One region of the Enterococcus sp. AMC1623 genome, then DNA from elsewhere that is predicted to be linked to it. Evidence: predicted binding sites of a transcription regulator. Region 1 holds the regulator's gene; the other holds the start of a gene.
The links. Region 1 encodes LexA, which represses DNA repair genes until DNA is damaged. Its sites were predicted from a motif close to CNAACANNTGTTNG; they were not measured.
Positions count from the first base shown of each region.

Region 2: AC4BC7_RS04635 (Y-family DNA polymerase) is a predicted target of LexA. The motif match lies at 1,955-1,968, and genes of this name have one in related genera.

Region 1 covers NZ_CM177096.1:801,012-806,672, reverse strand. Annotated here, with positions in the region: gene AC4BC7_RS04070 (MFS transporter) at 1-852, shown strand, start outside; gene hemH (ferrochelatase) at 859-1,755, shown strand; gene lexA (transcriptional repressor LexA) at 1,826-2,443, opposite strand; gene AC4BC7_RS04055 (DUF896 family protein) at 2,617-2,859, shown strand; gene tkt (transketolase) at 2,961-4,955, shown strand; gene AC4BC7_RS04045 (glucosaminidase domain-containing protein) at 5,199-5,661, shown strand, end outside.
Region 2 covers NZ_CM177096.1:925,584-931,244, forward strand. Annotated here, with positions in the region: gene AC4BC7_RS04630 (hypothetical protein) at 79-579, opposite strand; gene AC4BC7_RS04635 (Y-family DNA polymerase) at 539-1,936, opposite strand; gene AC4BC7_RS04640 (M20/M25/M40 family metallo-hydrolase) at 2,233-3,360, opposite strand; gene AC4BC7_RS04645 (exodeoxyribonuclease III) at 3,404-4,234, opposite strand; gene AC4BC7_RS04650 (cyclase family protein) at 4,326-4,847, opposite strand; gene AC4BC7_RS04655 (effector binding domain-containing protein) at 5,019-5,474, opposite strand; gene AC4BC7_RS04660 (helix-turn-helix transcriptional regulator) at 5,558-5,661, shown strand, end outside.

The DNA of each region.
Region 1 (5,661 bases):
GATTGGCGTAATATTTATTTTGTTATGGCATGTTTAATTGCGATTATTTTCTTACTTGCATTCTTCATTGTGCCAAAAGTAACAAACTCAGAAACAAAATCGTTTGATATCAAAGGAAACAGTTTGTTTGTATTAGCTTTACTAGCATTTAATTTATTATTAACAAGAGGGTTTTCTCGTGGTCATATCGTAGAATTAGTTGTTTATGCAGCAATTTTAATTATCGCTAGCACTTTATTTATGAAGGTAGAAACAGCACGAGAAAATGAAAAATTAGCTGTACTATTTTCACGAAAATTATGGCAAGTACCTGCGTATCGTACAAGTTTACTTGGAGGAATTACAACAGGTTTAGTGATGTCTTTATTTGCTTTCTTACCGTCATTTATTGAAATGACATTCCATCTTGATGCAAGAAAAGCAGGATCATTAATGACAGTAATGGCTGTAGGAACTTTTATTGGTTCGAAAATTGCGGGAATTTGGACAGATAGAAAAGGGGCAACACATTCTACAACAGGCACAATGATGCTAGTTTTTATTAGCTTAGTTACTATGTACTTCTCGGTTGTTTCGTTTAAAATGTTCTTGATTGCACTGTTGTTCTTTGGTATTGCGATTGGGGCATTAATGACTGTTCCGTTACAAGTATTAGTGGTAGAAGCTTCGCCTAGAGATCGTAATGCTTCTTTGAGTTTATTATCGGTTTGTAAAAAATTAGGTATGACAATTGGTATTACCATAATCGGTGTCTTGGCACATGCGACTGGTTCGCTTGGTTTTTCCCAAATGTTAATTGGTTTAATGGTTGTCACACTAATTTTTATTTTTTATATGAGAAAGAAGGCATAATTTGTCATGCAAAAACAAGCAGTTTTACTAATGAGTTATGGGACACCAAACAATACAGAAGAAATTTGGGATTATTATACCCATATTCGTCATGGGAAAGAACCTTCCCAAGAACTTTATGATGAATTAGCTGGTCGTTATGAAGAAATTGGTGGAGTTTCACCCTTAGCTCGTATCACAGAGGCGCAACGTTTAGCTGTTGAGGAAAAATTAAATGCGACTAGCGCAGTAGAGTATCATGTGTTTACTGGTTTACGTCATATTCGTCCATTTATTGAAGATGCAGTGGCAGATATTGTAGCGCAAGGATTTCAAACGATTCATGGAATGGTACTAGCACCACATGATTCTAGTTTTATTAAGCAATATCATGATCGTGTTGAAAAAGAATTGGAAGTTTATCCAGAAATTTCCTATACAGCACATCGTCACTTTTGGCAACATGAAGGATTTCAAGTATTTTGGGCTAACCAAATTCAAGCAGCATTGAATTCTGAGAAAAAGCAGAAATTTTTGTTCACGGCACATAGTTTGCCTGAGCGTCTATTGCTAAATGGCGATCCGTATGTTGATGAAATAACCGGTGCCGCTAAAGCAATTGCGCAACGTGTAGCAGGTTCATTGGACTTTGGTCATGCGTGGCAAAGTGCTGGACGTACAGCGGATAAATGGATTGGTCCACGTGTTGAAGATGTGACCGAAGAATTGTTAAAAGAAGGTTATGAAGAGATTATTTACCTACCATTTGGTTTTGTTGCAGATAATTTAGAAACACTCTATGATAATGATATTGAGTGTAAAGAATTAGTAGAAGAATTAGATGGAGAGTACCGTCGCTTAGATATGCCGAATACTCATCCCGATTTTATTAACGGTTTAGCAGCAGAAATTCTTTCAAATTAAATAAAAATGAAGAGCACTCAAAATTTAGGTTAACATTTTGGGTGCTCTTCGTTATAGATATGAAGAATTTTTAAAAGTGACGATACAAACCGACAACTAGCCCTAAAATTTTAACACTTGGTAAAATAATTGGTTCCATATAATCATTTTCCGGTTGTAATCGAATATAAGTTTTTTCTTTATAAAATCTTTTACAAGTTGCTTCATCTTCATCAGTCATAGCAATAACAATATCGCCATTTCCAGCAATGTCTTGTTTTCTTACAATTACTTGATCACCATCTAGAATGCCAGCATTAATCATGCTTTCGCCGCGAATGGTTAACATAAATAATTGGCCACTATCTTCAACTAGATTAGGAGGGATTGGGAAAAAATCAGAAGCCTCTTCTACTGCTAAAATGGGTTCACCAGCAGTTACTACACCTAACAAAGGGATTTTTTGTTGTTGAGCACCGATTGTTTCTAAGCCCAGTGTGGTTAATTCAATGGCTCGAGGTTTTGTAGGGTCTCTTTGGATTAAGCCTTTTTTTTCTAAACGTGATAAATGACCATGAACAGTTGATGTAGAGGAAAGTTGCACAGCTTCACCAATTTCTCTCACTGTAGGTGGATACCCTTTTTCACTGACTCGAGTATGAATAAATTTTAAAACTTCAAGTTGTCGGTTTTCTGTACGTTTTGCCAAAACGAACACCTTCTTTCCTTTATTTGAATCATTATAAAATGAAAAATATGACTAGTTTTATTAAACGTAGTGTAACATATGCTCTGAAAAAAATCAAACAAACGTTCGGTTTCTGTTTTGATTGTTTTTTTTGATTGTTTTGTATAAGATGGAAAAGAAAGGAGCTTGATATCATGTTATCCAAAGAAAAATTAGATAGAATTAATGAGTTAGCTAAAAAGAAAAAAACAGAAGGACTTACTGAAAAGGAACAAGCAGAACAGCAAACATTAAGACGAGAGTATATTACAGCTTTTCGTGGTGGGATGAAGCACCATATTGAAGGGATGAAAGTAGTCGATCCAGAAGGCAATGATGTGACGCCGGAAAAACTAAAACAAATTCAAAAAGCGAAAGGTTTACACAATAGAAAGTAAAATAAAAGATACCGATGCAAAAAGTATTGATAATTGCAGAGGTATCTTTTATAATAGATATGTAATATAGGTAAAAAAAACCTAAATAGGAGGCGTTAGTATTGTTTGATAAAATTGATCAACTTGGTGTTGATACGCTACGTACATTAAGTATTGATGCGGTACAAAAAGCAAATTCGGGACATCCAGGACTACCAATGGGGGCTGCTCCAATGGCCTACGCATTATGGACAAAACATTTGAAAGTAAATCCAAAAACTTCTCGTAATTGGGTCGATCGTGATCGTTTTGTGCTTTCGGCAGGACATGGTTCAGCGTTATTATATAGCTTATTGCATTGCGCAGGTTATGATGTAACGACCGATGATTTGAAAAACTTCCGTCAATGGGATAGCCGTACACCAGGGCATCCAGAAGTTGGCCATACAGATGGCGTCGAAGCAACGACTGGACCACTGGGACAAGGGATTGCCATGGCAGTCGGAATGGCAATGGCTGAAGCTCATTTAGCTGCTACTTACAATCGTGAGAAATTTAACGTGATTGATCATTACACCTATGGACTTTGTGGAGATGGTGATTTAATGGAAGGTGTTTCTCAAGAAGCAGCTTCAATGGCAGGTCATATGAAATTAGGAAAATTAATTGTATTATATGATTCAAATGATATTTCCTTAGATGGTCCAACATCAAAAGCGTTCACAGAAAATGTCGGACAACGTTTTGAAGCTTACGGTTGGCAACATATCCTTGTAGAAGAAGGAACAGATTTAGAAGCGATTTCTAAAGCGATTGAAGAAGCGCAAGCAGAAACAGAGAAACCAACCTTGATTGAAGTGAAAACTGTCATCGGGTTTGGCGCACCAAATGCAGGTACCTCTTCTGTTCATGGTGCACCGTTAGGAGCAGAAGGCATTCAAGCAGCGAAAAAAGCGTACGGCTGGGACTATCCTGAATTTTCTGTACCTGAAGAAGTTGCAGCACGTTTTAAAGAAACAATGGTCGACAAAGGTGCTGAGTATGAAGCAGCTTGGAATGAATTATTTGCAGCATACGAAACCGCTTATCCAGAATTAGCCAACCAATTCAACCAAGCTTTTGCCGGAGAATTGCCAGAAAATTGGGAAGCAGAATTACCAACTTATGAAGTGGGATCAAGTCAAGCTAGCCGTGTGTCAAGTAAAGACATGATTCAAGCGTTATCAAAAGCTGTCCCTAGTTTATGGGGTGGTTCAGCCGATCTATCTGCCTCAAACAATACGATGGTCGCTGCTGAAAAAGATTTCGAACCCGGACAATACGAAGGCCGTAATATTTGGTTTGGTGTTCGTGAATTTGCGATGGCAGCTGCGATGAACGGGATTCAATTACATGGAGGCACACGTGTTTATGGCGGAACGTTCTTTGTTTTCGTTGATTACTTACGTCCAGCGGTACGTTTGTCAGCGATTCAAAATATTCCCGTTACTTACGTGTTAACACACGACTCTGTAGCAGTTGGGGAAGATGGACCAACCCATGAACCAGTAGAACAATTATCTAGCTTACGTAGTATGCCAAATGTGCAAGTGATTCGTCCAGCGGATGGGAATGAAACACGTGCCGCTTGGAAATTAGCCATGACATCAGCGGATAAACCAACTGTTTTAGTATTAAGTCGTCAAAACTTACCAGTCATTGAAGGGACAAAAGAAAATGCCGATGAAAATGTAGCCAAAGGTGGGTATGTCATTTCGGCTCAAAAAGGAGACAAACCAGAAGGTATTTTAATTGCGACTGGTTCAGAAGTCAACTTAGCTGTGGAAGCACAAAAAGTGCTAGCTGAAGAAGGAATTGACGTATCGGTTGTTTCTTTACCAAGTTTTGATTTGTTTGACGAACAATCAGATGAGTACAAAGCTTCTGTTTTAGTTCCAGGCGTGAAAAAACGTGTGGCAATTGAAGCAGGTTCCTCATTTGGTTGGGCAAAATATGTGAAGTGCCATGGAAAAACCATTACGATTGATCATTTTGGTGCATCTGCCCCTGGTGATAAAGTCTTAGCTGAATTTGGCTTCACTGTTGAAAATGTTGTAAATACATTTAAATCAATTTAATAAAAAAGAGGGCAGATTCGCCCTCTTTTTTTGTTTTATGGAGAAATATTATACATCTTATTGAAAGTTTTTTTAAAAACTTTTTGTAATGTGGAAGTTGATAAATCAGACTTTATGTTCGTTTTTTTTAAAAGACTTGAACAAAAAAATTGTTTTCATTGGCATTTTGTCATACAATGGCTTTATCATTAGATTGTATGGTTTTTTTCATATAGTTTTCGAAAAGCTTTTTAGGAGGATGTTATGACTTACAAAACACGTAGTGAGCGCCATCAAAAAATACAAAGGAAATATACTTTAAATCGAAAAGCAGTATTACCTTTATTAGGCACAGGATTAGTGTTAGCTCCGACTACTATGGCAATGGTTCCTCAGCAAGTGGAAGCACAAGAATATGCTACTGAAAATGGGGCGCAAGGGTTAATCAACCAGATTGGTGCAACTGCTCAACAAATTGCAGCAAGCAACGATTTATATGCATCTGTAATGATTGCTCAAGCTTTATTAGAAAGTGGCAATGGAACATCACTGTTATCTTCAGCTCCACATTACAATTTGTTTGGTATTAAAGCGTATGGTTCTGAACCATCTATTTGGTTAGGAACACAAGAATACATTAATGGGCAATGGGTCTCTATGAATGAACCATTTAGAGTATATGGCTCTTATTGGGAATCTCTACAAGATCATGCCGCATTATTAAGAA
Region 2 (5,661 bases), 120 kb from region 1:
ATTTGGATTTATCTTTGTTTCCCAATTAAACAGAATTTTCAGTAAGTATAAATGGTTGAAAAAAACTTATCACACTATTTAATCAAGTTCTTCAAAAAAAGGCTGATAGCTGTCATCAACAATATATTCTACGTATTCTTTAGTTAAGACTTCTTTCTTTTGAGAATCATTTGTAAATACGTCAACTTCAAACCATTTTTCTGGATTTTTAATGTGAATATGCCGAACATCTTCCCAAAATATTTTTTGATTATCCATGATAAGATAATCGTCAGACACTTCACCTAAAAAGAAACCCGTAACATTGTCTAAAAGACGTCCAAATTCATCCCTGCTATTTAGCTGAATCTCCACTTCTTTCGAATAGGTGAATGATTCAACTAACAACAAGTCAATCTCTTCTTGAGACATTTGTTCCAAAGGTTGATTGTCCTTTACAGCAAATTCTTCGTTTGTATGAATACTGGTCATCAACTCTTCCATTGCAAAAGCTGTGCCCCATTTTAAACCAAATGGACGATCATGATAGTCATTGTATTCATGAAATTCCTTTTTCGTTCGTTTTTGATTGACTATCATGTGTATTCACTCCTTCAATACCTGCCAAACCTCCTGCGTGTCCCCCAACCAGATTAGAACGTGCAATAGCACGACCTCCTTCTAATAATGAATGCGCATGAACGATAGAACCAAATCCAAATTTATGACGAATCGTATCTACGACTAAATCAGTTTTTATTTGACGTTCTTGTTGTTCTGGTTTTTCAAATAAGTTGAGTTGCAAAGAAGTTGTATAGATTAAATCACTGCAATTCACACTTATATTGCGAACATCTTGATTTTTATAATATTTCTCAAAAATGGTTAATAGACAAGTTACTAACTCTTTTGTTGTATTTGTCGCAGGTATACGAACTTGCTGATGAAAGCCACCTTTACCCGTCCAATCTGTGTAGCCTAAACTGAAACCAACCCATAAAGAAACAAGTTGTGCTTTTGCCCCTTCTCGACGTAAACGAGTTCCTAATTGGTCAGCCATTTCTTTGATAACTACTTCAAGCTGTTTTTTTTGTGTGTAATCTCGTGGAAGCACTTGCGAGTTTCCGATAGACTTACTTTTTGGCTGATACGTTTGACCTAAAAAACTCCGATCAATTCCCCAACTATGAGCGTACAGTTGCGTTCCTAAAATTCCCATTTTTTCTTTTAATTGATAATAATTACTATGTGCCAAATCATCTACTGTTTTAATCCCCATTTTTCGTAACTTCATAGCTGTTCGTCTACCAATCCCCCACATCTCTTCTAAAGATGCAATTTTCCAAACAGTTTTAGGCACTGATGCATAACGCCATTCAGCTTTCATATCGCTGTTGTGTTTGCTTTCATTATCTAGCGCAAGTTTAGCTAATAAAGGGTTATCGCCAATACCAATCGCTGTGTACAATCCCATCTGTTCATGAACATCCAATTGAATCAATCGTGCCAGTTCATAAGCACTCGATACATCGTACATTTTTAACCCATCAGTAACATCAATAAATGATTCATCCACACTGTATACATGATGGTTTGCTTCGTCTGCATATTTTTTATAGATATTATTAATCTCCATATTTTTGCGCATGTATAAAGCCATTCTTGGGGGTGCAATTACAAGATCATCTGGATAAGGAAAAGGCAAATCTCTAGCTCTTGAAACGTTCGTAATACCATAAGCTTCTTTAGCTTTTGGACTACTAGCTAATATTAACCCACTGCCTCTTTCTGTTAAACTATCACTCGGATAACTCATTACAACTAACTTCGCTTTAATCGGATTTAGACCACGTTCTACACATTCCACCGAACTATAAAAAGATTTACAATCAATACACAAAATATCTCTCGAAGGTTCTTTAGCATAATTAAATTCAGGATTCTTTCCAAATTTCATACTTCTCACCTCGTAAAACAAACGTATGTTCGTGTATATTATAACCACTTATTCGTATGTTTTGTCAAGATATTTTCTCATTGAAAAACTATCAATGCATGGTCTTATGTAATTAGTATCTCTATCTGCTTGAACAGTCTCTATGGAGTATTTTCTCTATAAATTCGTTTGAACATCTAAAAAAAGAAGAACCGACCAGCCATTTCCTAAGTAATTCATTTAATTTCATGAAACCATCTATAAAAAAATAATCTCATAACGTATTTACGGTTACGAGATTATTTTTTATCTTCTAATTATTCCGTAACAAGCCAAATGACTTGTTGGATATTTTCTAAGAACTCATCAATAATTAAGCGCTCTTGTAGCTCGTGTCCATTTGTTCCACCTGCTGCTAGGACAATGGCATCAATACCATTAAAAGTCAGACCGCTAACATCTGTACCTCCACGCATTACTAGTCCTTGATAGTTAAGATTATGCCGTTTGCACATTTCTTTAAAACGTTTAATTACCGGATTATCGTCTTCATGATGATATGCATATAAGCTTTGATCGACGTCATATTCTAACTTCGCGTCAAATTTATCTGCTGCTTTTTGAAGCGTTTCAATAACGTGATTTAACTGTTTTTTACCACTCTCATGATCAAGACTTCGTATTTCCATGGCAAATGTTGTAATCTCAGGAACAACATTTGTTGGATAGTCACAAATTACTTTTCCGATATTTGTTGTTGTATTTTCATCAATCTTCAAAAGATTCATATTTGAAATTGCCTCTGCCATCACTTGGATAGATGAAATACCTGAATCCGGCGCTATCCCAGCATGAGCGGCTTTACCAATAATTTTTCCAGAAACATCATAATAATCTGGTCCACCAATAATAGCTGTTCCTGGTCCGCCTTTTCCATCTAAAACAAACGCAACTTTTCCTGCTAATAATTCTGTATCAACTGCAAAAGCACCCAAAATACCTACTTCTTCACAGATTGTAAATAAAAACTCTAAGGGAGGATGTGACAAGTCATTCTCACGCAAAACTGCTTCAACTTCTAGTATTTGAGCAATCCCCGCCTTGTCATCTGCACCAAGAATAGTCGTACCATCAGAAACAACATATTTCCCGTCTTCTGTAATAGAAGGTTTTATCCCATTTCCAGGTTCCACGGTATCCATATGAGCTTCAAGAATCAATGTTTCTTGATTGGCTAAAGCACCCTTCCCAGGTATTTTAACAATCACATTTCCTGCATTTGATAAGGGAACTTTTTCATTTGATAGTTTATCTTCAAGAACTTCATAACCTAATTCACTAAAATAGTTAATCAAATAATCAGCCACACCACGTTCATGGTAGCTAACACTATCAATTTGAACAAGTTCTAAAAATTTATTGATTGCTCTTTCTTTATTAATCATCGTATTCCTCCTCATGATTAAACGTTCATCAAATTTTTTTCAATCAGTCTAAAGCAATTTCGAGTAATAGTGGTGTGTGATCTTGTCGTACTCCTGAATCAATCATTTCAGAAGTAACTACTTTATCTGCTCCACGATCACTGACTAACCAATAGTCGATTCTCCAACCAGAATTGTTAATTTTACTTGTTTTTACTCGCTGATTCCACCAACTGTACTGACCAGTTACATCTCCATGCAAATAACGAAATGTATCTGTGAAACCTAATGACAACAGGTTTGAGAAACCTTGGCGTTCTTCATCTGTGAAACCAGCTGAAAGACGATTTCTATCCGGATGAGCTAAATCAATCTCTTTATGTGCCACATTAAAATCGCCCGTCGCTAAAACAATTTTTTCTTTGTCTAAAGAAGCTAAATATGCAGCATATTTTTCGTCCCAAATTTGTCTTTCTTTCAAACGAACTAATTCATTTCCAGAATTCGGTGTATACACTTGTGTTAAATAAAATTGATCGAACTCAAGGGTAATAATCCGCCCCTCTGAATCCATCGTACTTGGCGCACCAATTTCAGGAAAATGCAGTTTTGGTTCTAAATGATTTTTATATAAAAACATTGTACCTGCATAACTTTTTCTTGCCGGTTCTTGGGAACTTCTCCATACTATTTGGTATTCAGGAAAGTTTTCCTTTAAAATTTCGATATGTTTTTTTGTCGGACCTTTAGCAGATAGTTTTGTTTCTTGAATCGCAATAACTGTTGGATCCAAATTGATAATCGTATCCATTACCCCTCGTGATAATACTGCTCTGGCAGAATCACTTGTTAATGCCGCATTTAATGAATCAATATTCCATGAAATAAGTTTCAATGTCATTCTCCTCGCTATAAAAAATTATGTTCTCTAGTTAGCATACGTTAATAGTCGTTTTTCTACAAGATTTCTACACTATTGTTATCAGTTAATCTTCTACCATCGCAATCGCTCTGACTGGGGACCCATCTCCTGATTGTATTTTTAGAGGGAAGCCATAGAACATAAAATTACTTCCTTTCGGTAAACTTTCTAAATTAACTAATCCCGTATAAGTAATGATTTTTTTACCTAATAAAGCACGTTCCAATTCTTCTGTGATGTTTCCACCAATGAATTTTGGATTCGAGGCTACAATTCTATTTACTTCTTCTGTGCCCACTTCTTCCATAAAAAACAATCCTGTTTTCTGAGGCCATATCTGATTTATACTAACGACTTGGGCTTCTCCATAAAAGTTTTCAAGAGGTATCTCATCTAAATTTTCTGCTCCCTCATGCATATGCGAAAATGCATCAACATGCGTTCCTGTATGTGACCCCATGCTTAGATGTCGTAGCTCCCACGTTTCATTGTCATGCGTATGGATGACCTCAATTTTCACTGCTGGATCTCCTTGAAAAACTGTCATATTTGTAAATAATGGGGTGGATAAATCAATGATTTTCATACTAGTCACCTACTTATCTGATAGATGTTATTATACTTATGAAAGTTGTACAGAATCAATACTTATGTACGTATTCATTATAAAATTTCATAATGAATACTATCAAAATTGTTTAACTGTAAAAGTATAAGGATTATTGCAATATTCTATTGGTAAAATATACTGGTAGAATTATTTTACCGGAATCCAAAGCTCTACTTCCGCATTTTGAGGATTCCCATTTAATAAAACTTCCAAGATTATTCCATTATTATACGCTATACTCTCATGAATGCCATTTTTAAAATAAGAATCTTCTAGCTGATCAAATAGTACTCTTGATTTGTCGCTACTAGCTTCAGTAACATAATAATTTTGCTCTGGAACTTCTACTAATTCATAACCGTCAATTTTCGTTTCTGATATCACTCCTGCATAATATTGAATTCCTTTATCATGAGGAATTATAAGAGCATAACCTTTTTTATCTGACGAATAAGGCATAAGATTCTTTATCATTCCTTCTTCGAACAATTGAGTATAAAATTCTGTTTTTTGTTCTGAGTAAGATGGCTCATGAACTTTTTGTCCTTTAATTAATACACTTCTTCCAACTAACTTAAATGAATTTCTTTTTTGATTTCTCATAATAAATTCTCTCCTTTTCATTTTATGATACAATCATATCAGTGTTAATATGACAACTGTATGACATGTTTGGGAGGTGTTTTATGAAAATTGACCGACACATGGGAATAATCTCTTATTTGATTGATAAACAAAAAACAACCGCTAAAGAATTAGCCTCTTTATTCAACGTGAGTGTTAGAACTAT